One region of the Streptomyces sp. NPDC048254 genome, then DNA from elsewhere that is predicted to be linked to it. Evidence: riboswitches for the same ligand, from Rfam matches in the RefSeq annotation. Region 1 holds a riboswitch; the other holds the start of a gene.

Region 1 (14,946 bases):
GTGGGCGCGGACGGTGTCCCGCACCGTGTCCCCGGCCACCTCCATCAGGCCGACCCCTTCCCCGGCGAGCAGGATCTTCTGCGGCATGGCGAAGTTGGCGATGTGCGCGAGCAGGGTGCCCAGCGCCCGGCCTGCCTCGCCGATCACCCGCGCGGCCATCGGCTCGCCCTTCGCGGCGCGGGCGAGGATCTCCCCGTAGGACGCGTCGTGGCCGGTTGCGGCCCGGATCTGGTAGCGGATGCTGGGGATGGTGAGCAGCGACACGGCGCTGCCGCGCTCGCCCTGCGGGGTCAGCGGGCCCTGCGGGTCGATGATCCAGTGCCGGCCGAAGCCCCGGTCCTCCTCGGCGTACGGCACCCGCCGGCCGCCGAGCACCAGCCCGTAGCCGATACCGGCGCCGATGGTCAGGACGACGAACCGGTCGAGTCCCCGGCCGGCGCCGAACCAGGTCTCGGCCTCGACCAGGGCGGCCACGTCGTTCTCCACCACGACCGGCAGCCCGGTGCGCCGCCGCACCAGCTCGGCCAGCGGGACGTCACGCCAGCGCAGGTACGGCGACTCGCCGACCACCGCGTGCTTGCGCACGAACCCGCCGACGCCGATGCCGATGCCCGCGACGGCGGGGTGCCGGGCGGCCAGCTCCGCGGCCATCCTGGCCAGCAGGTCGGCGACCTCCTCCGGGTCGTGGCTGGTGAGCGGGCGGTCGAGGCGGGCGACGATGTCGCTGCGCAGGGTGGTGACGACGCCGTACACGGTCTCGTCGGTGACCTTGAAGCCGAGGAAGCAGCGGGAGTCGGCGACCACGTCCAGCGGCTGGGAGGGGCGGCCCTGGCGGGCTTCCGCGGGGGCGCCCGCCCAGGGGGCCTCGACGAGCAGCCCGGACTCGATGAGCGGCTTGGTGAGGCGGGTGAGGCTGCCCTGGGAGAGGTTCAGCCGGCGGGCCAGCTCGGTGCGCGAGAGCGGGCCGTGCACGAGCACCTCGATCGCCACGGAGCGCTCCGCGGGGCTCAGCGGCAGCCAGTCGGACACGGCACCCCTTTCCTTTCGGAACTGAAGTAACTCGGCCACCCTATCGTGCGCCGGGTGCGCCGCAGAAGCGCCCTTCTGACGTCGTTCCTACTTCTGTCCGCCCCTTGACGGCGAGATTCTTCCGAAGCAAAAGTAACCACCATGACTTTCTCACTCGGCATCGTCGGCGCCGGCCAGTTCTCCGGCCAGTTCGCCACCCTGTTCCAGGCCCATCCCGGCGTCGGTGACGTGTACGTCACCGACCTGCTGCCCGAGCGGGCGGAGCGGCTCGCCGCCGCCCAGAGCCTGGCGGGGACCTTCCCGTCGTACGAGGCGATGCTGGAGTCGGCGGACGTCGACGCGGTCGCGATCTTCACCCAGCGCTGGACGCACGGCCCGCTGGTCCTGGCGGGCCTGAACGCCGGCAAGCACGTGTACTCGGCGGTCCCCATGGCGATCACCGCCGAGGAGATCGCGGCGATCATCGACGCGGTCAAGGCGACCGGCCTGACGTACATGATGGGTGAGACCAGCCAGTACAACCCGGCGACCGTGCACGCCCGCAACCAGATCGCCGAGGGCGCCTTCGGGCGGCTGTTCTACGCCGAGGGCGACTACGTCCACGACATGGACCTGGGCTTCTACGACGCGTACCGCTACAGCGGCGGCGAGAACTGGAAGGCGACCGCCAGCTATCCCCCGCTGCTGTATCCGACGCACGCGGTGGGCGGGGTGCTCGGCGCCTGGCAGACGCACGCGGTGAGCGTGTCGGCGATCGGGGTGGTGGACGACCGCGGCGACGGCGTCTTCGACAAGGACGTCAGCCAGTTCGGCAACGACGTGTCCAACGCCACCGCGCTGTTCGAGGTCGCGGGCGGCGGGTCGTTCCGGACGAACGAGTTCCGGCGGGTGGGATATCCGTCGCACATCCGCGAATCGCGCTTCCGGTTCTTCGGGACCGAGGCCAGCATGGAGCAGCTGGCGACGGTGGCGCTGTGGCAGGACAAGAAGGGCGTGCAGGACATCAGCGAGCTCCTCGAGCCCAAGCCCACCATGTCGCCCGACGATCCCTCGCTCCAGCACATCGCGCCGGAGCTGCGGGCGGCCTTCACCTCCGGGTCGGCGCCGGTGCACGACCGGGCGCGGCTGCCGCGGGAGTTCGACACGCTGCACAACGGGCACGAGGGCAGCCACCACTTCCTGGTCGACGACTTCGTGACAGCCGTCAGCACCCGCGCCATGCCGACGGTCAACGCGTGGGTCGCCGCCCGCTACACCCTGCCGGGCATCATCGCGCACGAGTCCGCGCGGCAGGGCGGGGCCAGGTTGGAGATCCCGGACTTCGGGGACGCCCCGGAAAGCTGAGCCGGGGCGCCGGCCGGGGCCGGGCGCCGTCAGGTGCCCGGCTTGCGGCCGTACACGTAGACGTCGTCGCCGTTCTTCAGCAGGGACCAGTACTTCTTGGCGTCCTTGGTGGTCATGTTGACGCAGCCGTGCGAGCCCGGCGGGTTCCACATGCTGAGACCCACCGAGTGGAAGGCCTGGCCGCCGTCGAAGAACTGGCTGTAGGGCATCGGCACGTTGTACACGGACGAGACGTGGTCGATGTCACGCCAGTAGATCTTCTTCAGACCGGTCCGGGTCTCGTACCCGTTGCGGCCGGTACGGACCGGCACCGGGCCGTAGACCAGCTTGTTGCCGTCCTGGACCCAGCTCAGCTGGAGCGTGAGGTTGACACAGGCGATGCGCCCCTTGTTGGTGGGGCACTTGCCGTCCTTGTTCGGCTTGTCGCCGACGGCCTTCTGCTTGTTCATCAGGTCCATCACGCCCCAGGTGACGGGGCCGGCGTAGCCGATGTCGGGCGTGATGCCGTGCTTGTCCTGGAAGGCCTTGATCGCCTTGCAGTCGGCGGCGGACTGCTTGCCGTCCACCGGCCGGCCGAGGAACTTCTCCACCTGCTTCTGGTACGGCCCCGCCTGCGTGGTACAGCTCGCGGCCTGCGCCGGAGCCGAGGTGAGCGCGAGCGTGAGCGGCGCCACGAGTCCGGTGACGCCGAGTACGACGGCACCTCGTCTGCGTATGTCCCCCATGTGAAGTCTGTCTCCTTCCTGTGTCCTCAGATCTCGTGGACCTAGACCGGCCGATCGAGGGCATTGGTTGTAGCACCGGCCAGGCTGTGACGAAACGGTTAACTTCGGCGTCGTGGGCGCGGGCGGCCTAGGCTGCCGTCCATGCACCGCATGCTTGCCGACGATCTCGCCCGGTTCCCCGGACTTCTGCGGTCGGCCCGTGACGTGGCCGCGCGTGCGCTGGCCGGGCTGGGCGAGCGGCCGGTGGCCGCGCTCGGCCCCGTACCCGCGCGGGCGGCGCTGCCCGAGCGGGGGGAGGGCGGGGAGGGCGCGCTGGCCCGGTTCACCGAGCGGTGGGCGCCGGGTCTGTCCGCCTCGGCCGGCCCACGCTACCTCGGTTTCGTCACGGGCGGTGTGACGCCCGCCTCCCTGACCGGCGACTGGCTGACCTCGGCCTACGACCAGAACGCGGCCGGGGCCGTCGGCTCCTGGGGTGCCGCCCTGGAGCGCGAGACGGTGGCCTGGCTGGCCGAACTGTTCGGGCTCGGTGAGGCGCACGGCGGGGCGTTCGTGACCGGGGCGACGATGTCCAACACGGTCGGTCTGGCGATCGCCCGGGAATGGCTCGGCGAGCGGCTCGGGGTGGACGTCTCCCGGGCGGGTTCGGCCGCCCTCGGTCCGGTCGACGTGCTCTCCGGCAGTCCGCACTCCAGCGTCGGCAAGGCGCTGTCGGTGCTCGGCATCGGGCGGGACCGGCTGCGGCCGGTGCCGCTGCTGCCCGGCAACCGGGAGGCGGTGGACGTGACCGCGCTCGACGCGGCGCTGGCCGCGCTGGACGGGCGGCCGGCGATCGTCGTCGCCAACGCCGGCACGGTGAACACCGTCGACTTCGACGACCTGCGGGCGATCGCCGCGCTCAAGGAGCGTCACGACTTCTGGCTGCACGTCGACGCCGCGTTCGGCGCCTTCGCCGCCCTCTCCCCCGCGCACGCCCCGCTGGTCGCCGGTCTGGACGCGGCCGACTCGGTCTGTGTGGACCTGCACAAGTGGCTGAACGTCCCCTACGACGCGGCCGTGCAGTTCACCCGGCGCAGCGACCTCCAGGTGGCCGTCTTCCACAACGAGTCCCCCTATCTGGGTCCGCCCACCGGCGAACCGGACTTCCTGCACCTGACCCCGGAGACCTCCCGCCGGCTGCGGGCGCTGCCGGCCTGGTTCTCCCTGACGGCGTACGGCCGTGCCGGGTACCGCGAGATCGTCGAGCGCAACGTCGCCGAGGCCAGGCGCCTCGGCGCGGGCATCGACGCCCTCCCGGACCTGCGCCTGCTGGCCCCGGTCCGGCTCAACGTGGTCTGTTTCACCCTCGCCGAGAACCCCACGCAGGAGCGGGTGGACGCCCTGGCCCGGGCGCTGGCCGCGTCCGGGGAGACGTTCCTCACCCCGACGGTGTTCGGCGGGGTGCCCGCGCTGCGGGCCGCGTTCAGCAACTGGCGGACCACCGAGGACGACACCCGGCGGGTGCTGGCCGCGGTCGCGGCCGCGTCAACGGCCCTGTGACGGCGCATGCCGGGCCTCCCGGTGCGGCCGCAGCGCCGCGTGGAAACCGCTGTGGACGGCGGTGAGGCCGCCGTCGACGCGGAGGGTGGTGCCGGTGATCCAGGCGGCGTCGCGGGAGGCGAGGAAGGCGACGGCCGCGGCGACATCCGCCGGCTCGCCGACCCGGCCGAGCGGGTAGAGCGGCCGGAGGGCGTCGAGTTCGTCCTCGCGTCCCGCCCACGCCGAGGTGCGGACCGTGCCCGGCTCCACCAGGTTCACCCGGACCCCGCGCGCGGCCGCGTGCCCGGCGAGGGTGCGGGTCAGCGAGCCGAGGCCGGCCTTGGCGGCGCTGTAGGCGTGGTTGCCGAAGTCGGCCCCCGCGTTGACCGAGCCGATGGTGACGACGGCGCCCCGGCCGGAGGCGGCCAGGTGCGGCAGGGCGGCCCGGCAGCAGCGGTGCACGCCGGTGAGGGTGATGTCCAGGTCGAGGTCCCAGCCGTCGTCCGGCTGGTCCTCGAAGAGCGGGACGTCCGGGGTGCAGTGCGCGGCGCAGTTCACCAGCACGTCGAGTCCGCCGAAGGAGCCGACGGCCCGGTCGACGGCGGCCGCCACGGAGTCCCGGTCGGCCACGTCACAGCCGAACGCCTCGACGGCCAGCCCCAGTTCGCGCAGCGCGGCCGCCGTCCGCTCGGCCTCGGACAGGTCCCGGTCGGTAGCCAGCACCCGTGCGCCCTCCTCGGCCAGCCGCCGGGCGACGGCCGCGCCGATGCCGCGGGCGGCGCCCGTGACGAGAACCCCGTGTCCCGCAAAGCGATTGAGTCCGGTCATGGCAACGACCGTACGGGCGGAAGGATCAACAGGACAGATAGCGTGCGGGCATGTCCGCGTTCTTGCAGCAACTCCCCGCCCTCATAGGCGTCGTGATCGGCGCGCTCGGTTCTTATCTCGCCGTGGTGCGGGGTGACCGGGTGCGGTTCCGGCGGGAACAGGAGGCGCGCTGGGACGAGCGCCGGCTGACCGTGTACGCGGAGTGGGCGCAGGCGTTGAAGAAGACCGTCTCCGTCGACTACCGGGTGGCCGCCCATCTGGGCAACGACCCGCATCCCCACCCGCTCTCCCCGCAGGAGGCCGAACCCCTGCTGGCCGCGGCCCAGTTGGCCCGTGATCCGTACGGCGAGAAGCTCATCATGCTGGGCAGCCCCGCGGTGGTCGCGAAGGGCCAGGAGTGGGTGCTCGCGGTCATGGCGATGGAGCGGTTCCTGCGGGAGGAGCGGCGGGATCCCGAGGCGTGGCGGATTCTGCTGGAGCGGCAGCGCGACGGCCGCGACGACTTCTACGTGGCCGTCCGCGAGGACCTGGCGCTGCCGCCCGGTCACTCGGGACGCCTGCCGTTGGCGGAGGCCTGACGGCCCCCGCCGGCTGTCCTCACGTCAGTGGCCGCGGGTGATCCACTCCTCCAGATGGGGGGCCTCGGCGCCGATGGTGGTCGGGTCGCCGTGGCCGGTCAGGACCTTCGTCTCCGGAGGGAGGGTGAGCAGCCTGTCCCGGATGGAGTCGATGATCGTCGGGAAGTGGGAGTACGACCGTCCGGTCGCGCCGGGTCCGCCCTGGAAGAGGGTGTCACCGGTGAAGACGACGGCCAGGCCGGGCTCGTGGAGGCAGACGGCGCCGGGCGCGTGGCCGGGTGTGTGCAGCACGGTCAGGTCGGCGCCGGCCGCCTCGATGACGAGCCCGTCGGTCAGATGGTTGTCGGGCTCGCGGTCGGGGTGGGTGAGCTTCCACAGCGGCAGGTCGTCGGGGTGCAGCCAGATCTTGGCGCCGGTGAGGTCCGCGAGGGCGGGCGCGGCGTCGATGTGATCGTTGTGGGCGTGGGTGCACACGATCGCCTTCAGCACACGGTCGTCGACCGCCTCGGCGATGGCCTGGGCATCGTGGGCGGCGTCGATGACGATCACTTCGCGTTCGTCGCCGATGATCCACACGTTGTTCTCGACGTCCCAGGTGCCGCCGTCGAGGGTGAACTGCCCGGAGGTGACGAGGCGTTCGATGCGGGTGGTCATCAGAGCACCACCACCGAACGCAGCACGTCGCCCTGGTGCATCCGGTCGAACGCCTTCTCCACCTCGTCGAGCTGGATGGTCTCGGTGACGAAGGCGTCCAGCGGCAGCCGGCCCTGGAGGTGCAGGTCGATCAGCATGGGGAAGTCCCGGCTGGGCAGGCAGTCGCCGTACCAGCTGGACTTGAGCGCGCCACCGCGGCCGAAGACGTCGAGGAGCGGCAGTTCGAGCTTCATCTCGGGGGTCGGTACGCCGACGAGCACCACCGTGCCGGCGAGGTCGCGGGCGTAGAAGGCCTGCCGGTAGGTCTCCGGGCGGCCGACCGCCTCGATGACGACGTCGGCGCCGAAGCCGCCGGTCAGCTCGCGGATCGCCTCGACCGGGTCGCCGGAGCGCGAGTTGACCGTGTGGGTGGCGCCCAGGGTGCGCGCCGTCTCCAGCTTCCGGTCGTCGATGTCGACGGCGATGATCTTCGCGGCGCCCGCCAGCCGGGACCCGGCGATCGCCGCGTCGCCGACCCCGCCGCAGCCGATCACGGCGACCGAGTCGCCCCGGCCGACGTTGCCCGTGTTGATGGCGGCGCCGATGCCGGCCATCACCCCGCAGCCGAGCAGTCCGGCGACCGCCGGGGAGACGGCCGGGTCGACCTTGGTGCACTGTCCGGCGGCGACCAGCGTCTTCTCGGCGAACGCTCCGATACCCAGCGCCGGGGACAGCTCCTGTCCGGTCGAGGCGAGGGTCATCCTCTGCTTGGCGTTGTGGGTGTTGAAGCAGTACCAGGGGCGGCCGCGCAGACAGGCCCGGCAGTTCCCGCACACGGCACGCCAGTTGAGGATCACGAAGTCCCCGGGCGCCACGTCCGTGACACCCTCGCCGACCGACTCCACCACTCCGGCGGCCTCGTGACCGAGCAGGAACGGGAACTCGTCGTTGATTCCGCCCTGCTTGTAGTGCAGGTCGGTGTGACAGACCCCGCAGGCCTGTACCTGTACGACGGCTTCGCCCGGCCCCGGGTCCGGCACCACGATCGTCTCGACCCGCACCGGCTCGTCCTTGCCCGGTGCGATCACGCCGCGTACTTCCTGCGCCATGGACCTGACCCTTTCGTCGCTGTGCTGACGTGCCTGTCTTCCGACCCTACGCGCGACCGATCGGTAACGGCACGGAGCACGTCGATCGTCGCGGATCTTTCCGGGGCGGATACCCCACAGGGGTAATGCGACCGGGGTCGGGGAAAGGAGTGCCGCCGTATGGCGGGGCGGCCCGACGTAGCCTTGGTGCGCCGCCCACCGCCCGGACGAGGAGCACCGTGACCACCGCAGACGCAGTTCCGCCGGGACGGACGGGAGACCGGACCGGTCCGTCCACGTTCCGGCTGCTCCTCTCCTATGTACGGCCGCACCGCTGGGCCCTGTTGGCGGGTGCGGTGCTCTCGCTGCTGACCGGGGCGACCGGGCTGCTGCTGCCGCTGGTGGCCCGGGGGTTGATCGAGGACCTGTCCCACGACCGTTCCATCGGCGGGAAGCTCCTCGCGATGGCGGGTCTGGTGGTCACCAACACCGTGGTCGGCGCCCTGGGTTCGTATGTGCTGCGGCGCACCGCCGAGTCGGTGGTGCTCGGGGCACGGCGCACCCTGTCGTCGTACCTGCTGCGGCTGCGGATCACCGCCGTGGACCGCACCGAACCCGGTGACCTGATGGCGCGGATCACCTCGGACACCACCCTGCTGCGCGAGGTCACCACGGACTCGCTGGTCGCACTCGGCACCGGCGGGCTCACCCTGGTCGCCACCGTGGTGATGATGGGCGTGGTCGACCCCGTGCTGCTGGGTGTCACCCTCGCGGTGATCGCCGGGGCGGGCATGGTGCTGGGCGCGATCGTGCCGCGCATCAACCGGGCCAGCCGGCGGGCACAGGACGCGGTCGGGGTGATGGGGGCCTCGCTGGAGCGGGTGCTGGGCGCGCTGCGCACCGTGAAGGCCTCGGGCGCCGAGCCCCGCGAGGAGCGCGCGCTGCACGAGGCCGCCGAGGAGTCCTGGCGGCAGAGCGTGCGGGCCGCCAAGTGGTCGGCCGCGGCGGGCAACACGGCGGGGCTCGCGATGCAGCTGGCGTTCATCACGGTCCTCGCGGTGGGCGGGGCGAGGGTGGCGACCGGCGCGATCGGCATCGGCACCCTGGTGGCCTTCCTCCTGTACGTCTTCTATCTGATGTCGCCGATCCAGCAGGTCGTCGGCGCGGTCACGCAGTACCAGACGGGTGCCGGCGCGCTCGCCCGCATCCAGGAGGCGCTCCGGCTGCCCGCCGAACCCCCGTCCGCGCCCGCCGAGTTGCCGTCCGCCGGCGCCGAACCGGCCGCCGTCACCTTCACCGATGTACGCTTCCGCTACGCCGACGACCTGCCGTACGTCCATCACGGAGTGAGCTTCGCGATACCCGCCCGGGGCATGACGGCGTTCGTCGGCCCGTCCGGCGCGGGCAAGACCACCGTCTTCTCGCTGATCGAGCGGTTCTACGACCCTGAGTCCGGCACGATCACCCTCGACGGCCGCCCGCTCGCCGACTGGGACCTGCCCCTGCTGCGCTCGGCCATCGGATACGTCGAGCAGGACGCGCCCGTGCTGTCGGGGTCGCTCAAGGACAACCTGCTCCTCGGCAATGCGGAGGCGGACGAGGACGCGGTGACGCGGGTGCTGAAGACGACGCGGCTGGACGGTCTGGTGGCGCGGCTGCCGCAGGGCCTGGAGACGCTGGTCGGGCACCGCGGGACCAAGCTGTCCGGCGGGGAGCGGCAACGGGTGGCGATCGCGCGGGCGTTGCTGCGCCGGCCCCGGCTGCTGCTCCTGGACGAGGCGACCTCGCAGCTGGACGCGGTGAACGAGGCGGCGCTCAGGGACACGGTCGCCGATGTGGCGCGGACGACGACGGTGCTGGTGGTCGCGCACCGGTTGTCGACGGTGACGATGGCCGACCGGATCGTGGTGATGGACGCGGGCCAGGTCCGTGCGGTGGGCACGCACCGGGAGCTGGTGGCGGCGGACCCGCTCTACGCGGAGCTGGCGGCGACGCAGTTCCTGGCCGCCGAGCACTGAGCACCCGGTACCCGGCCGCCGAGCCGCCGGGGTACGGCGGAGGGCCGCCCCTTTCCGGGACGGCCCTCGGGGGTGTTGCCGGGGGTCAGGACTCGATGCCCGGCACCAGCCCCATGGCGGGCGCGGCCAGGTCGGTGAGCTGGTGCAGTTCACCCAGCTTGTGGAGTCCGTTCAGTCCCTGCAGCTGCTCCGAGACCTTGGGGATCTCGTCCTTGTACTCCGCCGGGATGTCACTGCTGGCCAGCGAGTCGAGCACGCCGAGCGGGCTGAGCTTCCCGGGATGCTGCGCGTCCGCGGCGGCCGCGTTCGCCAGCGGCGCGGCGAGGCCGGTGACCCCGACCGCGAGGCCGACGGCGGCGACGATACGTCGTGCTGAGATCATGTCTCCAGCAACGGCCCGGACGTGCGGGCGGACACGGGCGGCCGGTCCCCCTCACCCGTCAGGCGGAGCGCCCGGCCTGCGCTTGCCGAGCCCGGCGGGGCGGAGGACGCTCGAAGGTGGGGCTCTCGCGGCCCGCTCCGCATCGGGCCGCGGGCTCCCGCAGGAGGTCACCATGGGCACCGCTACAGGCTCCACGTTCGACACCGAGACACTGCGCCGGGCCGTGGAGGGAAACACGGGGAACTCCCTGCTGGCGCTCTACACGGACGACGCGGAGATCCGCATCGTCGACCGCACCGCCCAGCCCAGCCACCCCAAGGTCCTGCACGGCCGCAGGGACATAGCCGCGATGCTGGACGACGTCTACAGCCGGGACATGACGCACAAGCTGGACCAGTGCATCGTGCAGGGCGACAAGGCCGCCTACAGCGAGTCCTGCGAGTACGAGGACGGCGTCCGGGTGCTCGCCGAGTCGATGATCACGCTGCGCGACGGCAAGATCGCCGACCAGATCATGATCCAGGCATGGGACGAGTAGCCGGAAGGACCGCGAGGGTCCAGGTCAGCGCGCGGCTGACCTGGACCTTCTCGGCACGGGCCGGACTGGGGCACAGCCGCCGCACGCCTCCGCGCGCGTCCGTCGTACTGCTGCGGACGGCCCTGCGGGCGGCACCGCCGTGGGAAACGCTGAGCGCCTCGGTTACCCTGGGCGCGGGCCGTGACTGGCGCTGAGGTGGAGCCCCACCGGGGAGCGGCCCGCACTGTCGATGCCGTGCGCCTGGGCGATCAAGGTCGAACCAGCTCAGGAGCGTGCCGCATGACCCCTGCCCGTCTCATGGACGGAACCGCCGTCGCCCGCCGGATCGTCGAGCAGACCGCACAGCGGGCCGCCGAGTTCACCGCACGCACCGGCACCACGCCGTGCCTGGCGACGGTGCTGGTCGGCGAGGACCCGGCCTCCGTCACCTACGTCCGGATGAAGCAGAACCGCAGCCGCAAGGCGGGTATCGCCGCCCGGCACGTGGCGCTGCCCGCCACCACGACCACCGAGGAACTCGTCGGCACCCTGCGGGCGTTGTCCGCCGACCCGACGGTGCACGGCATCCTGCTCCAGCACCCGGTCGGCGAACACATCGACGAGCGGGCCGCGTTCGAGGCGATCGCGCCGGAGAAGGACGTGGACGGCGTGACCTTCGCGTCGTTCGCGACGATGAGCTTCGGCCTGCCGGGCTTCGTCTCCTGCACGCCCGGCGGCATCCTGCGCCTGCTCGACGCGTACGACGTGGATCCGGCCGGATGGGGGTCCCCCCGCGCGAGCGAAGCCGAGCGTGGGGGAGGGCGGTGGTCGTCGGCCGCAGCGCGATCCTGGGCAAGCCGGCCGGCATGCTGCTGCTCGCCCGTGACGCCACCGTCACCTACTGCCACTCCCGCACCGCCGACCTCTCGGCGGCCGTGCGCGAGGCCGACATCGTGGTCGCCGCCGTCGGCCGCCCCCGGCTGATCCGGGGCCAGGACATCAAGCCGGGGGCGGTCGTGCTCGACGCGGGCTACAACGAGGGGAACGTCGGTGACGTCGACTTCGACACCGCGATCGAACGGGCCTCGCTGATCACGCCGGTGCCGGGCGGGGTCGGCCCGATGACCATCGCCGTGCTGCTGGAGCAGACGGTGACCGCGGCGGCCCGGCAGCTCGCGGTGTGATCAGCGCATCCAGGCGCTGTAGTCCATGACGTCACCGGCCCGCACCCCGTACTCGGGGTCGTCCCGGGTGAACGTGGTCTCCAGGCCGAGTACGGCACCGGTGGCCGGGTCCAGGATCAGCATTCGCCGGGCGCCCGAGGCGTCGTCGTGGACGTACGCCTGCCCGGTGCGGCCGAGCCGGTCGGTGACCTGGCCGGCCGGGCGCAGCCCCTCGGCGTCGGCGAGGAGATCGGCCAGGGCCGCCGACTCCCGCGCGCCGAGCGTCCAGTTGTCGAGCAACTCGCCGGTGGCGTCCAGGAGTTCCGACGTGGTGAGGGTGTGGCTGTAGATCAGCTCGGTCAGGTAGGTGCGCAGTTTCACCGGGTCGTGCGGGGGTGTGGCGAGCGGCGGGGCGTCCCCCCACATCGGGGGGAAGGTGCGCCGGCTGAGCACATGGCCGTCCTCGACCAGCCGCGACCGGTCACCGTCGTCGGTCAGGACCGGGCGGCCGGGGTGGGCCGGGTCGGTCGCCACGACCACCTCGGTGTGGCTGCCGTCCGCGGCCCAGCGCACCACCCGCTCCTCGGGCAGCGTGACCGGCGGCCTGCCGTCGCTCATGCCGAGGCTCCAGGACTGCACATGGGTGCCCTGAAGCAGCGCCGGGGAGCCGTCCTGGGCCGCCACGGCGGCCAGTTTCGCGACCTCGGCGAGGGGCACCGGGGTGGAGTGGACGCGGACGGCCAGCGGCCGGGGTGCGGCGACCGCCGGAGTGCCGGCGGGACCGCCGAGCAGCACGGTCAGGACGGTGGCCACGGCGACGAGGGCCGCGGCGAGCGACCACACCAGTCGCGGCCGGGTCCGGCGCCTGGGGTGAGGGGCGCCGTGCAGCAACCGGGCGAGGTGCCGTTCGGCGGTGTGGTCCAGGGGGCCGTCGCCGAAGTGGGGGGCGTCGGCGGGCACGGGGTCGGCGGCGCGCAGCAGGTCGAGATCGTCAGCCATGGCGGTGTTCCTCGGGGAGAGCCTCGGCGGCAGGGGGTCGCAGTCGGTCGATCTCGGCTCTGAGCCGGCGCCGGGCGCGGTGCAGCCGCATCGCCGCCGCCCGGCTGCCGCAGCCCAGGGCGACCGCGACCTCGTCGACGCCGAGTTCCTCCCACGCGGTCAGCCGCAGCACCTCCTGGTCGGCCGGGGAGAGCCGGCCCAGCGCCTCGTGCACCCAGGAGCCGGGCCGGTCGGTGTCCGGGCCTGCCACGGTCCCCCGTCCGTGCGCGGTCTCGTCGTTGCCCAGCCGGTCCACCAGCCGGCGCCGGCGCCCGTATCCGCGTACCGCGTTGGCGAGGCAGTTGCGCGCCACGCCGTACAGCCAGGGCAGCGGGACCGCCGGCAGGTCGGCGCGGCGGCGCCAGGCCACCGTGAACACCTCCGCCACCACTTCCTCCACCTCGCTGGTCCGCCCGTCCAGTCGCCGCGCGACATAACGGCTGACCGCCCAGTAGTGCTCGCGATAGGCAGCGGCGAAGATCTCGTCGTTGCTCATGTTCGGTTCTTGTCCGGCACCTTCCCGATCGTCACACCCCTTTCCGTGACGCTCGTCGCATCCGTCGAGTGTGACCGCCTCGCTCAGCCCGGACACAGGCGGGGTATGAGGAACCTCAAGTGGCTCACGACCACGGATCACAAGACGATCGGCACGCTGTACCTGGTCACAGCGTTCTCGTTCTTCTGCGTCGGTGGCGTGATGGCCCTGTTCATGCGAGCCGAACTGGCCCGGCCGGGCCTGCAGATCATGTCGAACGAGCAGTTCAACCAGGCGTTCACGATGCACGGAACGATCATGCTGCTGATGTTCGCGACCCCGTTGTTCGCGGGCTTCGCGAACTGGATCATGCCGCTCCAGATCGGCGCACCCGATGTCGCCTTCCCGCGCCTGAACATGCTGGCCTACTGGCTCTATCTGCTCGGCTCGACCATCGCGGTGGGCGGCTTCCTCACCCCGCAGGGCGCGGCCGACTTCGGCTGGTTCGCCTACGCCCCGCTCTCGGACGCGGTGCGCACGCCGGGCGTCGGCGCCGACATGTGGATCATGGGTCTGGCCTTCTCCGGCTTCGGCACCATCCTCGGCGCGGTCAACTTCATCACCACGATCATCTGCATGCGTGCCCCGGGCATGACCATGTTCCGGATGCCGATCTTCGTCTGGAACGTCCTGCTGACCGCCGTCCTGGTCCTGCTCGCCTTCCCCGTCCTCGCCGCCGCACTGTTCGCACTGGAGGCGGACCGCAAGTTCGGCGCCCACGTCTTCGACGCGGCCAACGGCGGAGCGCTGCTCTGGCAGCACCTCTTCTGGTTCTTCGGCCATCCAGAGGTGTACATCATCGCCCTGCCGTTCTTCGGCATCATCAGCGAGGTCATCCCGGTCTTCGCCCGCAAGCCGATGTTCGGGTACATGGGTCTGGTGGCCGCGACCATCGCGATCGCCGGCCTGTCGGTGACCGTGTGGGCGCACCACATGTACGTCACGGGAGGCGTGCTCCTCCCCTTCTTCTCCTTCATGACCTTCCTGATCGCGGTCCCGACGGGAGTGAAGTTCTTCAACTGGATCGGCACGATGTGGCAGGGCTCGCTGTCCTTCGAGACGCCCATGCTGTGGACCCTGGGCTTCCTGGTGACGTTCGTCTTCGGCGGTCTGACCGGCGTGATGCTCGCGTCGCCCCCGATCGACTTCAGCGTCTCCGACTCGTACTTCGTGGTGGCCCACTTCCACTACGTGGTCTTCGGTACGGTCGTCTTCGCGATGTTCGCCGGCTTCCACTTCTGGTGGCCCAAGTTCACCGGCAAGATGCTCGACGAACGGCTCGGCAAGATCACCTTCTGGACGCTGTTCGTCGGCTTCCACGGCACGTTCCTGGTCCAGCACTGGCTGGGCGCGGGTGGCATGCAGCGCCGGATCCCCGACTACCTGGCGGTGGAGGGCCTCACCACGCTCAACACGGTCTCGACGATCTTCTCGTTCCTGCTGGGATCGTCGCTGCTCCCGTTCTTCTACAACGTGTGGAAGACCGCGAAGTACGGCGAGAAGGTCGAGGTGGACGACCCGTGGGGGTACGGGCGTTCCCTGGAGTGGGCGAC
Region 2 (14,946 bases), on a different contig from region 1:
ACGGCTCCAGCAAGGCGGGCCTGGACGCGTTCGCCCAGGGCCTGGGCGACGCGCTGCACGGGACGGGCGTGCACGTGATGGTCGTACGGCCGGGGTTCGTGCGGTCGCGGATGACGGCGGGGCTGGAGGAGGCGCCGCTGGCCACGACCCCGGAGGCGGTGGCGACGGCGATCGAGACGGGTCTGCGGCGGCGCTCGGAGGTGGTGTGGGTACCGGGGGCGCTGCGGGTGGTGATGGCGGCGCTGCGGCACGCACCGCGGTCGGTGTTCCGACGGCTGCCGATCTAGTCGGCCACCGGCTCTACCGGCTCGCGATGGTCCCCCGCTCCGCATGCCCCACCTGAGGCGGCACGACGGAGCCCCCGAACACGTAGTCGTGCAGCTTCCGCCACACGCCGTCGGAACCCTGCTCGTACAGCGCGAACCCCATGCAGGACCACTCGGCCTCGTACTCCGCCAGCTCCGTGAAGGCCCGGTCCATCGCGGCCTCGTCGATCCCGTGCGCGACGGTGACATGCGGGTGGTACGGGAACTGCAGCTCGCGGTCGAGCGGCCCGGACGCGGCGCGGACCCGCTGCTGGAGCCAGGCGCAGTCGTCCGCCCCCTGGACCACCCGGACGTACACGACCGGTGAAACGGGCCGGAACGTGCCCGTGCCGCACAGCCGCATCGGGAACGGCCGGCCCACCGCGGCGACCTCGCCGAGGTGGGCCTGGACGGCGGCCAGCTCGCCCTCGGCGATCTCGGTGGGCGGCAGCAGCGTGACATGCGTGGGGATGCCGTGGGCCGCGGCGTCGCCGAAGCCCGCGCGCAGCTCCTGGAGCAGGCTGCCGTGAGGCTCCGGGACCGCGATCGATACGCCGATCGTTACGGTCCCCACGTCATCTCCTGTCGGTCGTGGTGGTCGGACGCGTGTCGGGTTCGTACCCGGCCGTCCGGCTATCGACTGTACGGCCACGGCCGCCTTCCGGGCAGCCGTGGCCGAAGTGATGTGCAGCGCTCCCGTGCGCTCCCCGGAGCGCTCCGAGCGCCCCCGGCGCCCCGCTCGGTACCGCCGGCACTCCGCTCAGTGCTTGGCGGGCAGGAAGCCGACCCTGTCGTAGGCCTGGGCCAGGGTCTCCGCGGCGACGGCGCGGGCCTTCTCCGCGCCCTTGGCGAGGACCGAGTCGAGCGTCTCCGGGTCGTCCAGGTACTGCTGGGTGCGCTCCCGGAACGGCGTCACGAAGTCGACCATGATGTCGGCGAGGTCCGTCTTGAGCGCGCCGTACATCTTGCCCTCGTACTCCTGCTCCAGCTCGGCGATCGACTTGCCGGTGAGGGTGGAGTAGATGGTGAGGAGGTTGCTGACGCCCGGCTTGAGCACCGCGTCGTAGCGGATCACGGTGTCCGTGTCGGTGACCGCGCTCTTGACCTTCTTCGCCGTCGCCTTCGGCTCGTCGAGGAGGTTGATGAGGCCCTTCGGCGTGGACGCCGACTTGCTCATCTTGATCGCCGGGTCCTGGAGGTCGTAGATCTTCGCCGTCTCCCTGAGGATGTACGGCTTCGGGATCACGAAGGTCTCGCCGAAGCGGCCGTTGAAGCGCTCGGCGAGGTCGCGGGTGAGCTCGACGTGCTGCCGCTGGTCCTCGCCGACGGGCACCTCGTTGGCCTGGTAGAGCAGGATGTCGGCGACCTGGAGGATCGGGTACGTGAACAGGCCGACGCTGGCGCGGTCCGCGCCCTGCTTGGCCGCCTTGTCCTTGAACTGGGTCATCCGGCTGGCCTCGCCGAAACCGGTGAGGCAGTTCATGACCCAGGCGAGCTGGGCGTGCTCGGGGACATGGCTCTGCACGAAGAGGGTGCAGCGGTCCGGGTCCAGGCCGGCGGCGAGCAGTTGCGCGGCGGCGAGGCGGGTGTTGGCGCGCAGGTCGGCGGGGTCCTGCGGGACCGTGATCGCGTGCAGGTCCACGACCATGTAGAAGGCGTCGTGGGACTCCTGGAGGGCCACCCACTGGCGGACGGCGCCGAGGTAGTTGCCGAGGTGGAACGAGCCGGCGGTGGGCTGGATGCCGGAGAGCACGCGGGGTCGATCAGAGGCCATGTCCACCATTCTCTCAGAGGGTGACGGGAGAAACGGTCGCCCTGGAGAGTGCTTGCGGTGCGCGGGGAACTGCGGCGCCGTTGTGGCTGGTCGCGCAGTTCCCCGCGCCCCTGACGGGGCGCTGATCAGCCCAGGTCGATCTCCGGGTACAGCGGGAAGCCCGCCACCAGGTCCGTCGCGCGCTGGGCGATCTCCGTCGACACCTTCTCGTCCAGGACGTGGGAGGCCTTGCTCGGCGCGCCCGACTTCGTCGTGCCCGGCTCCGTCGCCGTCAGGACCCGGTCGATCAGGGCCGCGACCTCGTCCATCTCGGCCGTGCCCAGGCCGCGCGTGGTCAGGGCCGGGGTGCCGATGCGGATGCCGGAGGTGTACCAGGCGCCGTTCGGGTCGGCCGGGATCGCGTTGCGGTTGGTGACGATGCCGGAGTCGAGGAGGGCGGACTCGGCCTGGCGGCCGGTGAGGCCGTAGGACGACTCGACGTCGATCAGGTTGAGGTGGTTGTCCGTGCCGCCGGTGACGAGGGTGGCGCCCCGGCGCATCAGGCCGTCGGCCAGCGCGCGGGAGTTGTCGACGATCCGCTGGGCGTAGTCCTGGAAGGAGGGCTGCCGGGCCTCGGCGAGGGCGACGGCCTTGGCGGCCATGACGTGCGGGAGCGGGCCGCCGAGGACCATCGGGCAGCCGCGGTCGACCTGGTCCTTCAGCGAGTCGTCGCACAGGACCATGCCGCCGCGCGGGCCACGCAGCGACTTGTGGGTGGTGGTGGTGACGATCTGGGCGTGCGGGACCGGGTCGAAGTCGCCGGTCAGGACCTTGCCGGCGACCAGGCCCGCGAAGTGCGCCATGTCGACCATGAGGGTCGCGCCGACCTCGTCGGCGATCTCCCGCATGATCCGGAAGTTCACCAGCCGGGGGTACGCGGAGTAGCCGGCCACGAGGATCAGCGGCTTGAAGTCGCGGGCCTGGGCGCGCAGCGCGTCGTAGTCGATCAGGCCGGTCGCCGGGTCGGTGCCGTAGGAGCGCTGGTCGAACATCTTGCCGGAGATGTTCGGGCGGAAGCCGTGGGTGAGGTGGCCGCCCGCGTCCAGGGACATGCCGAGCATCCGCTGGTTGCCGAAGGCCTGCCGCAGCTCGGCCCAGTCGGCCTCGGAGAGGTCGTTGACCTGGCGGGCGCCGGTCTTCTGGAGGAAGGGGACCTCGACGCGGTCGGCGAGTACGGCCCAGAAGGCGACCAGGTTGGCGTCGATGCCGGAGTGCGGCTGGACGTAGGCGTGGCGGGCGCCGAACAGCTCGCGGGCGTGCTCGGCGGCGAGCGCCTCGACCGTGTCCACGTTGCGGCAGCCGGCGTAGAAGCGGCGGCCGACGGTGCCCTCGGCGTACTTGTCGCTGAACCAGTTGCCCATCGCGAGCAGGGTGGCCGGCGAGGCGTAGTTCTCGGAGGCGATCAGCTTGAGCATCTCGCGCTGGTCGTGGACCTCCTGGCCGATGGCGTCGGCGACGCGCGGCTCGACGGCACGGATCACGTCGAGGGCCGCGCGGTACGCGGTGGACTCGGTGGAGAGGGGCTCGGTGGAACGGGGCTCGGACATTCGGGACCTCCGGACATGGCGTTCGGCGTTCACGGTTCGGCCCAGGCGCACGGCACTCGATCGGACACGGGCCGCTCCCCGATGGTCGGTCCCATCCCAGCGCGCCAGTCACGGCCCGCTGGTCAGACTACCGGGCACGCCGGAGCCGAGGGCCGTGGCGTCCACCAGTCGGGCGGGGGCGGCACACCTGCCCGGCCGACCGCCACGGCCGCCGGACCCACCGGCAGGCGCCGTGGCCGCCCGGCCGGGTCAGGCGGCGGGCGGCAGGATCACGTGGGGCAGGAAGCGGGCGTAGTCGTCCGTCACCAGGCCCTGCGACTCCCTGATGCCCAGTCCCGCCGCCTCCTCGCCCACCACCCACGCGCCGAGCACCACATGGTTGCCGTCGAACGAAGGCAGGGGCGCCAGCTCCTGGTAGCAGCACGGCTCTTCGCGTACGACGGTCCCCGCGCCCGGCGGGTGGACGAGGACGCCCGCGCCCTCCCGCCCCAGCAGCGGCTTGCTGACGTAACCCGTCGTCCGGGCCAGTTCCCTCGGGCCGTCCACGTACGCCGGCAGCAGGTTCGGGTGCCCCGGGTACAGCTCCCAGAGGATCGCCAGCAGCGCCTTGTTGCTCAGCAGCATCTTCCAGGCCGGCTCTATCCACATGGTGGTGCCCGTGCCGCCGCCGTTGTCCAGGGTGTCGAGGACGTGGGCGGCGAAGGCGTCGGTCGTGAGCCATTCCCACGGGTAGAGCTTGAAGCAGCTGCGGATGAACCGGAGCCGGTTGTCGACGAAGCGGCCGGAGAGGGTGTCCCAGCCGATCTCCTCCATGGAGATCCAGTCGGTGTCCAGGCCCGCCTGCTCGGCGGTCTCCTTCAGGTAGGCGACCGTCATCAGGTCCTCGCCGAGTTCGTCGGCGGAGGAGTGCGCGAAGTGCAGGGGGATGCCCGGCGGGAGCAGCCGGGCCTGCCGCTGCCAGGCGGCGACGAGGCGTTCGTGGAGGCTGTTCCACTGGTCGGCGCCCGGGAAGCGGTCCTCCATCCAGAACCACTGGGCCGAGGCCGCCTCCACCAGGGAGGTGGGGGTGTCGGCGTTGTACTCCAGGAGTTTCGCCGGGCCCGTGCCGTCGTAGCGGAGGTCGAAGCGGCCGTAGAGGGACGGGAGTTCGGCGCGGCGGTGCCAGGCCTCGGTGACGGCGGCGCGGATGCGGGGGTCGGTGATGCCCAGCTCGGCGAAACGATCCTGCGCGACGATGTGGCCGGCCGCCGCCAGGCACATGGCGTGCAGTTCCTCGACCGCCTCCTCCAGCGCCTCCACCTCGTCGAGGGTGAAGACGTAGTAGGCGGTCTCGTCCCAGTACGGGCGCAGGGTGCCGTCCGGGTGGCGGGTGAGGGGGTAGATCAGGCCCTGTTCCTCGACGGTCCGCTGCCAGTCGGGGCGGGGTTCCGTGGTACGGCGGTGCATCGTGCGGTCAGCCGCCGGAGCTGCCGTGGCCGCTGCCGAAGCCGCCGCGGTGGACGCTGTGGCCGCCGCTCGACGAACTGCCGGAGCCCTTGGCCGGCTTGCTGAACGAGCCGCCGCTGACCCAGCCGCTCTTCTTCTTGCCGCCGTAGTAGTAGGCGCCGTTGACGGCGGCCTTGGTGGAGGTGCAGTTCTTGTCGGAGACGACCTGGTAGCCCTTGGCGGCGGTGTAGCTGTTGCGGTCGACGCAGCGCTTGTCGGGGTCGGAGGAGCAGGCGGTGAGGGCGGCGGCCAGGAGGCCCATACCGCCGAGGATCACCGTGCCCGAGCGGAGTTGCCGGCGTGCGTCAGCCATGTTCGTGTGCCCCCGTGTGGTGTGCGGTGGGCCGACGGCGGTTGAGTGATCGTCGGCCGGGTGTCCGGCGACAGCTTAGACGAGCGGATCCGGCCCGCTCAGACGAGCGAATCCAGCCCGCTCCGACTTGTCATGTCCAGGTAAGAAAATCATGTGAAGCCGCCGGAGATCCTGCCGCCGCGCCGCGCACCACGGGTACCGTCCAGCTGTTCGTAGGTGAACGATCAACTTCGAACTCTACGCGCGAAGACGCCCACCCCGCAGCACCCCGCAGCACCCGCACCGCCATCCCCCTCGCACCCCCCACCGACGGAGGAATGACAGATGCCCGGCTTCGCCGCCTCGCGCCACAAACTCACCACGGCCCTGACCGTGCTCGGCCTGCTCACCGCGGGAGCCGCGCTCCAGGTCGGCACCGCGGCCGCCCCCGCCCACGCCGCCACCACCTACCGCGTCCTGTTCGACGACGGCCACGCCGAGGAGGCGGGCAACGCGGACTGGATCATCTCCACCAGCAAGCCCGACCCGCTCTCCCAGGACTCCTCCCCGTCCTCCGACAAGGACTGGACCGGCGCGCTGTCGTCATGGGGCGTCGCCCTGCAGAAGACCGGTGACTACAGCCTGAAGACCGCGACCAGTGCGCTCACGTACGGCGGTTCGTCGACGACCGACCTGTCGAAGTTCGACGCGCTGGTGCTGCCCGAGCCCAACACCAAGTTCACCACCGCCGAGAAGACGGCGATCATGAACTTCGTGAAGGCCGGCGGGGGTCTGTTCATGATCTCCGACCACACCGGGGCCGACCGCAACAGCGACGGCTACGACGCGGTCGAGATCCTCAACGACCTGATGACGAACAACAGCGTCGACTCGACCGACCCGTTCGGTTTCTCGATCGACTCGCTGGACGTCGGCTCCGGGTACCCGAAGGCCATCAGCGACAGCAGCGACCCGGTGCTGCACGGCGGCTTCGGCACCGTCACCAAGAGCCTGATCGCCGACGGGACCACGGCGACCCTCAAGCCCTCCGACAACTCCGCCGTCAAGGGGCTGGTGTACCGCAGCGGCTACTCGGGCAACACCGGCGCCTTCTTCCTGACGTCCGCCTTCGGCAGCGGCCGGGTCGCGTTCTGGGGCGACAGCTCCCCGATCGACGACGGCACCGGCCAGTCCGGCAACACGCTGTACGACGGCTGGAACGACAGCGGCGCCACCAACGCCGCCCTCGCCCTCAACGCCACCGCCTGGCTGGCCGGCGCCAACTGACCCACAAGGGGAGGGAGCGGGTCCGGGGTGCGTCCCGGGCCCGCTTCCCGCTTTCCTCACGATCACCGTCCGCTCCTCTCACCCGGAGCCCCTACAGTCCCTTTGTGCTCTTTGGAATGGTGTGTGCGCTCGCGGCCGCGATCTGCTTCGGTACGGCGACCGTCTTGCAGGCGATGGCCGCGCGGGCGGCCGGTGACGGTGCGGGCGGGGAGGCCGCGCTGCTGCTGCGGGCCGTGCGGCAGTGGCGGTACCTCGCCGGACTGGGGCTGGACGGGCTGGGTTTCGTGTTCCAGATCCTGGCGCTGCGGTCGCTCCCCATCTACGCGGTGAGCGCCGCGCTGGCGTCGAGCCTCGCGGTGACCGCGGTGGTCGCGGCCCGGCTGCTGCGGGTGCGGCTGAGCGGGCTGGAGTGGGGCGCGGTGGGGGTGGTGTGCGCGGGGCTCGCGATGCTGGGGCTGGCGTCGGGTCCTGAGGGCGACCGGGCCGGGTCCGACGCGCTGAAGTACGCGATGCTCGCGACCGCGGTGGGCGTGCTGCTGCTCGGGCTCGTCGGCGGGCGGCTGTCGGGGCGCTGGCGGGCGCTGCTGCTGGGCCTCGGGGCGGGGTTCGGGTTCGGGGTGGTGGAGGTGTCGGTGCGGCTCATCGACACCCTGTGGCCGGGCGGGCTGCTCACCAACCCGGCGACCTACGCGCTGCTCGTCGGCGGCGGTGGCGCCTTCCTGCTGCTGACCTCGGCGCTCCAGCGCGGCTCGGTGACCACGGCGACGGCCGGGATGGTGATCGGCGAGACGATCGGCCCGGCGGCCATCGGCGTGGTGTGGCTCGGGGACCGGACCCGGGAGGGGCTCGCCTGGCTCGGGGTGCTCGGTTTCACGGTGGCCGTGGCGGGGGCGCTGGCACTGGCCCGGTTCGGGGAGGCGCCCGGGGCGCAGGACACGGGCCCCGGGGCGCCCGAGCCCGTCAGCCCAGCGCGTCCGTGATCCCGTCCCACAGGCGGGTCCTGGCCTCCAGGGCGACGACGACGGTCTCGACTGCCTCGTCCCAGCGCCGTTCGTCGGTTCCGCACAGGTCGGCGACCGTCTGGAGGGCCATGGGGGTGTGCTCCTCGCCGTCGACCTCGATATGGCGGGCGAGGTAGTCCCGGAAGAGCGGGAAGCGGTCGGTGCCCTCCTCCTTGATGACCTGGTCGAACATGTCCGGGATCAGGTCCTCGCGGGAGAAGGCGAAGGCGGCGGCCCGGCAGTGCGGCGGGCGGTCGGCGATGATGCCGAAGGTGGTGCGTACGAACTCGGCGGCGGGGGCCGGGACCTGGGCCACCCGCAGGGCCGCCGGCACGTCGTGGCCCTCGGCGAGGAGCGCGACGAAGGGTCGGCGCGCACCCCCCGGGCACGGGCGAGTTAGGCGGCGAGCGCAGTTCGACGCGGCCGCGCGGATCGCCGTAGCCGAAGGCCTCGCTCGGGGCGGTGGTGAGGGCGCGGCGGGCCGCCCTGAGCCACTCGGCGCGCGGGAAGGCGGAGACGTCGGGGTGGCCGGCGCGCAGGTCGTAGGCGGGGTGGTGAGCAGTCGTACCGGTGACGGGCGCCGCTCCATGCCGTCCCGGCGGCGAGGGCGTCGGCTCCCTGGCGACGCGGGTGCCGGAGCCCTGGCGGGCGGTGAGCCAGCCCTCGGCGACCAGGTCGGCGTAGGCGTCGGCGACGGTGTTGCGGGCGATGCCCAGATCCACGGCGAGGGAACGGGACGACGGCAGCCGGGTGCCGGGGACCAGCCGGCCGCCGCGGACGGCTTCGCGCAGGGCGTCGGTCAGGCCCCGGCACAGGCCCGGACCGGCCGGTTCCAGATGGAGGTCGACGCTCAGAGTGGCCCATGTTCTCCCCATGGAAATGGACCATACTCCTGGGCTGCCTGGCTCCTAGGGTCGAGATATGACCACAGAACACCCGACCGAGTACGCACCCGAACACTCCCCCCGTCTGCCCTGGTCGGAGCTGGTGCCCGACGTGTACCGGGCGATGGTCCGGCTGGACACCGCCGCCCGGAAGGGCCTCGACCCGAAGCTCCTGGAGCTGGTGAAGATCCGGGCCTCGCAGCTCAACCGCTGTGCGCTCTGCGTGGACATGCACAGCAAGGACGCGCTGGCGCAGGGCGAGAGCGTCGAGCGGATCATCCAGCTCAGTGCCTGGGAGGAGTCCGAGCACTTCTACACCGAGAAGGAGCTGGCGGCGCTGGGCCTGACGGAGGCGGTCACGGTCCTCACGGAAGGCTTCGTGCCGGACGACGTCTACGAGCGGGCCGCCAAGCACTTCGAGGAGGCGGAGCTGGCGCAGCTGATCGCCGCGATCACGGTGATCAACGCGTGGAACCGGTTCGGGGTGACCTGCCGTCTGGTGCCGGGGCACTACACGCCGGGGCAGCACGCGTGAGCAAGGCCGGCACCTGCCGGGCCGGGGCTCCGGCAGTGGGCCGTGGCGGCGGTCCGGGAGATCGCCGCCTGGCTCCGTCGGACGGGGCGGCCGGGATCACCTCACGTGGCTGACCGCCGCCGGGCGGAAGCGCCGGTACAGCACCACTCCGGCCGCCAGCGAGGCCAGGCTCGCGGCGGCCGGCGCCCAGGGGTTGCCGGTTCCGGTGTGCGCGAGTGTGCCGGTCGTCCGCTGCCGGACGACGGTGGCGGGCGGCTTCGGCGCCGGGTGCGCCTTGACCGGGTGTGACGGCTGGTGGCGGACGGGTGGCGCGGGAGGCGTGGACGGGCCGGGCCCGTCGGGGTGGTCGACCGGTGTGTCGACGGACTCGTTGCCGAAGACGGGATTGCCGATACCCACCGCGTTCACGCTGTTGCCGATGACGTTCAGGGGAACATCGACCGGAAGCTGGATGCCGTTGCCGGAGAGGACACTCGGCGAGTCGTGAGCGCTGCCGACGGCCGTGGCCCCTTCCTTCTCCTTGGCCTTGCCCCCCTCGTTGGCGCAGCGGTTGCCCATCGCGGGGTTGAGCAGCCCGATCACGTCGACGGTGTTCCCGCACACGTTCACCGGGATGTTCACCGGCAACTGGATGTCGTTGCCGGAGACCAGCCCGGGCGAGCCGGACGCGGAACCGTCCGCGGCGGAGTCGGCCCACGCCGGGCCCGCGACCGCCATCGCACCAGACGCGACAGCGAAGGCGATCACACTGTTTCGGGTAGCCCGTTTCATGGGTTCCCTGCCCTTCCAGACACGTCGCGGGCTCTCACCCGCGAGCGGCGAAATCCAAGCAGAACGAAAGAAGTAGTGGCTTTTCGACCATTTGGCCGGTATCCGGCACCCCGCCGGCGTTCGGCTGCGCCATGGTTCGCTTCGGGCAGCGGATGCGCGCACGACGGCGGGGTACGCGGCCAGGGCCGGGCGAGCAGCCGCGGAGGGGTCAGAGCGCCTGGTTGTTGCAGCCCATGTCCGAACCGAGGTGGTTCTGCTGCGCACCCGGGTTGCCCTCGCCGTTCAGCAGGTTGCCCGCCAGACCGGTGATCGCGCCGACGCTGCCGATCACCTCGATGTTCATGTCGTGCGAACGGCACTCGGTGGCCTGCGTGATGTCGAGGTCGCGGCCCAGGTCGTCGTGGGCGAAGGCGGTGGTGCCGCCGAGGGAGCCGACACTGCCGAGCATGGCGCCCACGAGGACTGCCTTCTGGAACGTGCGCATGGGTTCTCCATTGGTCGAGCGGATGGAATCTGCAAGAGATCGAGCGGGAAGTGCGGATGTCCGCCGGCGCGGCGGCCGTCAGCCGAGTCGGGGAAGCCCCAGCTGGCCGACGGGAGGTGCCGCGACCTGTCCGAGACCGACCGGGGAGAGCTGCGGCACGCCCGGTGACCCGAGCTGCGGGCTGAGCAGCGGGTTCACCTGCGGATTGATCTGGGGGTTCACCTGCGGGGCGACGATCGCCGGGCCCTGCGCGCCGAAGGCCTGGGGTGCCTGGGGTACGGCCAGCTGGGGGGCGACCTGCGGCATGACCTGGGGCATGACCTGGGGCACCACCTGGGCCGGCTGCGCGGGGGCGGCCTGGACCGGTTGCTGCGGTGCGGCCTGCTGCGGGTACTGCGGCGCGGCCTGCTGCTGGTACGGAGGAGGGGCCTGCTGCTGGTACTGCGGGGCGGCCTGCTGCGGGTACGGCGTCGCGGCGGCCTGTGCGACTCCCTGCGAGGTGGCCGTGCTGGAGGCGTAACCGGTTGGCTGCGGCGCGGGCGCGGGCGCGGCCTGCGGAACCGGCTGGGGAACGGGTGCCGGGGCCGCCTGGGGAGCGAACTGCTCGGGAGCCGGCGCCGGGGCGGCACTGCCTTGTCCCATGGGAGCGGCATGACTGACGCCGCCGCCGAGCGCGGACAGACCGCTGGCCGCCACTGCAAAGAGCGCGGCCTTGTGAAGCTTGCGCATGAAACCCTCGGCCCTTCGATACCTGAATAGGGAAGTCCATTGCATTCAGCGCGGTCACACGTGCACTCGGTGTGATACTCGTACCGCACCACCGGCAGCGGCAGTTCCGATAAGCACGCGGACTTCGCCTTCGGAGCCGACAGCGATTGCCTCACCCTCTTCAGGTCCACGGTCGCTGCCTTCTCCTCGTCGGAACGAGAGTTGTCCGGCTGCGGTCACGGCATCCAAAAGCCCGTCACCCATTTGCCGTCCAATGGGCCGGACTTCACTATCCGCACACCCTGCGGCAAATGGGTGACCACGCCCCGGCGACCGTTTCTGGGTCTGCGCGCGCCTCGTTCCCCACGGGGCAGGAACGATGGGTCACCGCAGCCGCACAGGGCAGCAGGAACAGCGACAACTGCGCTGCCTCATCAGCATTTCATCAGATTCCGTGCACAGGTCAATGAAGGGCCGAGAATTCCATGCGCAAGCTTCGTAGGGTCGCGCTCGTCGTCGCAGCAGCCGGGGGTCTCACCGCCGTCGGCGCCGCCCCAAGCTCCGCCGCCACTCCCGCCGCCTACAACGGGGCTGTGCCGCCTCCCGTTTCACAGCCGGACGCCCAGGCCGCCTCGCTCTCCTCCGCTCAGGCGACCGCGCAGTCCTACGGTTCGCCGACCCAGCAGCAGGCGCCCCCGCAGCGTGGCACCGAGGTCGCCCCGCAGATCAACCCGCAGCTGAACCCGCAGATCAACCCGCAGCTTTCGCCGCCGGCCCCGCAGCCGGCGCAGGGACAGGCCGCCCCGGTGAGCCAGACCAACATGTTCCGTCCGTCCCAGGAGTGCAGCCCGCAGTCCCTGCTCGACGCGAACGTCCCGGTCGCCCTGCTCGCCGCCTCCCAGACCCGCGGCGTCGACTGCTCCCAGGCCAACAGCCAGTCGAACTCGCTCGCCAACGCGCGCCAGGGATGACGGCCAAACGTCGGTGTGCGAAAGGGAGTTGCCGAGAATCGCGACCGACGGGCCCGTACCGACGCGATACGGCTTTCGGGTGCTTTCGCTTTGTGATCGCAAAAACGGCGCGTCGTTGCCATCTTTGGCGTATTTCGTACTAATCTCCCGTAACTGTAATAAGTCGATCTCCCACAGATCGCACCCACTCACTCCCCGGAGATGACATGCGTAAGCTTCGCAACGTTGCCGTCCTGGTCGCCGCGATCGGCAGCATCGGACTCGTCGGCGGCACGGCCCACGCCGACCAGGGCGGTAAGGGCGGCGAGCACGGTGACAAGTTCAACATCCAGCAGAGCTCCCACTGCAAGTCCCACGACCTGAACGTGGACGTCCTCGGCGAGGTCGGCCTGCTCAACGGCGTCCTCGGCAACGCCCTGAACGGCGAAGGCAACCCGGGCGCCCAGGCCACCGACATCGGCTCCACCATGGGCTGCAACAACAGCGCATTCTGAAAATCTGATCGGCGCGGAGACGTCGGTTGACCAATGGTCCCGGTGCCGGGCTTCAAGCCCGCGCCGGGACCATTTGTGTGCGCCGGAAGACCTCCAAGTCGGCGAAAATTGCTCGCTTTCGGCGCGCCGCTGGAATATCTCGGTTATTTCGTATCAACCTTCAGGTCAACGGATGCCGATCTTTCCCGGATCGCCTCTACCTCACCTCACCGGAGATGAAATGCACAAGGTACGTACCGCTGCCGTCCTCTTCGCCGCGTTCGGGAGCCTCGCGCTCCTCGGTGCCGGCGCCGCCCACGCCGACCAGGGCGGGGGCAGGAAGGGAGGCGACAGCTTCGACATCCGGCAGAGCAGCACCTGTACGTCGCACGACAGCAACGTCGACATCCTCGGCGAGGTCGGCATCGCCAACGGCCTGGGCGGCAACCTGCTGAACGGCGAGGGCAACGCGGGTGCGCAGCAGAGCCACCTCGGCTCGGACATGGGCTGCAACAACAGCTTCGGCAAGTAAGGCGAACGACAAAGCCCGGTGCCCCGGCCGACGGCCGGGGCACCGGGCTTTGTCCATGGCGCTCAGGGACGCCTCAACGGCGCTCAGAACGCGATGTGCGGCTTCTCGAAGCCCTTGGGCAGCTCCGCCGTGTTGGAGCAGTCCACAACGGGCCCGGCGTCCGTGGATCCGCTGCCCAGCAGGCCGTCCTCCGGATACACCGCGCTCGGCCGGTCGGTCGTCGAGCAGTCCTGCGTCTGCCTGATGATGTGCGTGCCGTCCTTGTCGGTGTGGACCTCCGACTTGCGAATGCAGACGGTGTCACCCTGCGCATTGGTCTTGCAGTCGCTCGAGTGTCCGTCCGCGTACGCGTGTCCGGCGCCGACGCAGATCGCTGCGAGACTCCCGACGAGCCCCGTGACGGTGGCAATCTTCTGCCGAGTGAACATGTGCTGCTTCCTTTGCAAAAGAGGCCCGGCCGCGTGCCGTCACCGGCGTGCGTCCAGGCCCGAGAAGGTCGAAACAGAGCATCCTGCGCCTGGCCGCGGTGCCGACCGCTGCCGACGACAGGATGGCGGCAGCCCGGACGCATGCCCCGAGGGAGCGGTGCGTCCGGGCTGCCTTCGCCACGGGGTGTCACTCAGCGAACCCGCTGAACGGACCCCGGAATTCGTGCGATGTTCCTCAGGCTTCCGAAGGAGGCCGAAGCGTTCGTGACGGCGCCGAGAGGACGAGCCCTCGGTACGCCGTTACTCGCCCTCGCCGCCCTGCTGGCCGTAACCCTCGGGACCCTGCTCGGGGCCCTGCTCGGGACCCTGCTCGGGACCCTGCTCAGGCCCGGACTTCTGGTCCTCCGGCTGACCCTGCGGCTGCGCCTGCGGGCCGTAGTAACCGCTGCTGCCGACGGCAACGGCGTTGGCCGACGAGTTGGCCACGGCGGTGACGCCCTGGCCCGCGTCCTCGCCACCGGCGGCGAAGCTGGCCCCGGCACCGACGAAGGACAGGCCGGCAACCGCCGCCGCTACGACCGCGGCACGCTGAAACTTACGCATGATTTGACCCTTTCTTATCCGGGCAGGACAGCCCGGCTCGACTACGCAATGTGAGCATATACACACATTTCGTAGTCATTCAGGATCTAACTCGCTCATGTCGCGTCGTCCGCGCGTCGCGTCGTCGCCCGCCAGTGCCCCGCATGCCGGTCCTCGCGGGTGCCGGTCGACCCCCACGTCTCGGGGGAACAGGTCACCTCGGGCCCCAGCCGCGCCCTCCCGTTGCCCAGGACGGCAGGCACCGTCAGGGGCTGCACCGTCTGACAGGTGTCCTGGTGGGGCGGGATCTCACCTTCGGGGACCTCGCCCTTGAACCGCTGGGTGCAGGAGAGGTTGCCCAGGACGTCCTGGGTGCAGGCCCCCGGGTCCGCTCCGGCATACGCCTGGGTGACGCCGGCACCGGCCACGACGAGGCCGCCGACGAGCACCGAGAGAGCCGCGATCTTCTTCCTGTCGAACATGGTCAAGCTCACCCTGTGAAAGCGGTGTTGTACTGACCGCAGGTGGTGTCCGTGGTGCCGGCGAGACCGAGCACGCCGATCGGGACATCGTTTTCGGCGACCGTCTGCGGACTGCACTCCTGGTAGGGGCGGTAGAGGTCGGACACCTGCAGCCCGTTGGCGCCGCTGTCGGCGACAGCGGTGCCGGCACCGAGGGCAGACAGGCCGCCGGCCGCCGCCACCGCCGCGAACACGACCTTCTGAAGCTTGCGCATGGAAACCTCGATTCTCTTTCTGTACATCGAGAACGATTGCCTAGCGTGACCACGCAAACACTAGCAGTAGCCGCATGCGACTTACCGCACCCAATGGGGCCATGAGTTGCCG

Evidence for each region. A riboswitch is a leader RNA that binds a small molecule or an ion and turns the genes downstream of it on or off. The one in region 1 is predicted to bind ZMP and ZTP.
Region 2: it holds a riboswitch for ZMP and ZTP, as region 1 does, so the genes downstream of both, ACGFZQ_RS06900 (glycine hydroxymethyltransferase) here and ACGFZQ_RS37960 (bifunctional 5,10-methylenetetrahydrofolate dehydrogenase/5,10-methenyltetrahydrofolate cyclohydrolase) in region 1, are expected to answer to the same signal.

Annotation. Positions count from the first base shown of each region.
Region 1 is NZ_JBICZJ010000017.1:190,548-205,493, reverse strand. It holds gene ACGFZQ_RS38020 (ROK family protein) at 1-1,029, opposite strand, end outside; gene ACGFZQ_RS38015 (Gfo/Idh/MocA family protein) at 1,171-2,373, shown strand; gene ACGFZQ_RS38010 (L,D-transpeptidase family protein) at 2,403-3,098, opposite strand; gene ACGFZQ_RS38005 (pyridoxal phosphate-dependent decarboxylase family protein) at 3,240-4,634, shown strand; gene ACGFZQ_RS38000 (SDR family NAD(P)-dependent oxidoreductase) at 4,620-5,441, opposite strand; gene ACGFZQ_RS37995 (hypothetical protein) at 5,492-6,019, shown strand; gene ACGFZQ_RS37990 (MBL fold metallo-hydrolase) at 6,044-6,673, opposite strand; gene ACGFZQ_RS37985 (S-(hydroxymethyl)mycothiol dehydrogenase) at 6,673-7,761, opposite strand; gene ACGFZQ_RS37980 (ABC transporter ATP-binding protein) at 7,887-9,758, shown strand; gene ACGFZQ_RS37975 (hypothetical protein) at 9,844-10,140, opposite strand; gene ACGFZQ_RS37970 (nuclear transport factor 2 family protein) at 10,313-10,678, shown strand; gene ACGFZQ_RS37965 (hypothetical protein) at 10,666-10,872, shown strand; ZMP/ZTP riboswitch at 10,849-10,931, shown strand; partial or broken gene ACGFZQ_RS37960 (bifunctional 5,10-methylenetetrahydrofolate dehydrogenase/5,10-methenyltetrahydrofolate cyclohydrolase) at 10,958-11,841, shown strand; gene ACGFZQ_RS37955 (CU044_5270 family protein) at 11,842-12,819, opposite strand; gene ACGFZQ_RS37950 (RNA polymerase sigma factor) at 12,812-13,354, opposite strand; gene ctaD (cytochrome c oxidase subunit I) at 13,460-14,946, shown strand, end outside.
Region 2 is NZ_JBICZJ010000002.1:339,519-354,464, reverse strand. It holds gene ACGFZQ_RS06915 (decaprenylphospho-beta-D-erythro-pentofuranosid-2-ulose 2-reductase) at 1-287, shown strand, start outside; gene ACGFZQ_RS06910 (2'-5' RNA ligase family protein) at 301-879, opposite strand; gene trpS (tryptophan--tRNA ligase) at 1,066-2,079, opposite strand; gene ACGFZQ_RS06900 (glycine hydroxymethyltransferase) at 2,205-3,665, opposite strand; ZMP/ZTP riboswitch at 3,698-3,787, opposite strand; gene ACGFZQ_RS06895 (glutathionylspermidine synthase family protein) at 3,915-5,111, opposite strand; gene ACGFZQ_RS06890 (hypothetical protein) at 5,119-5,463, opposite strand; gene ACGFZQ_RS06885 (hydrolase) at 5,788-6,729, shown strand; gene ACGFZQ_RS06880 (DMT family transporter) at 6,846-7,709, shown strand; gene ACGFZQ_RS06875 (DUF3050 domain-containing protein) at 7,690-8,064, opposite strand; partial or broken gene ACGFZQ_RS06870 (GntR family transcriptional regulator) at 8,094-8,605, opposite strand; gene ACGFZQ_RS06865 (carboxymuconolactone decarboxylase family protein) at 8,652-9,149, shown strand; gene ACGFZQ_RS06860 (chaplin) at 9,246-9,866, opposite strand; gene ACGFZQ_RS06855 (hypothetical protein) at 10,129-10,404, opposite strand; gene ACGFZQ_RS06850 (hypothetical protein) at 10,483-11,133, opposite strand; gene ACGFZQ_RS06845 (hypothetical protein) at 11,598-12,083, shown strand; gene ACGFZQ_RS06840 (hypothetical protein) at 12,290-12,577, shown strand; gene ACGFZQ_RS06835 (hypothetical protein) at 12,798-13,088, shown strand; gene ACGFZQ_RS06830 (hypothetical protein) at 13,172-13,516, opposite strand; gene ACGFZQ_RS06825 (hypothetical protein) at 13,817-14,119, opposite strand; gene ACGFZQ_RS06820 (hypothetical protein) at 14,215-14,580, opposite strand; gene ACGFZQ_RS06815 (hypothetical protein) at 14,589-14,834, opposite strand.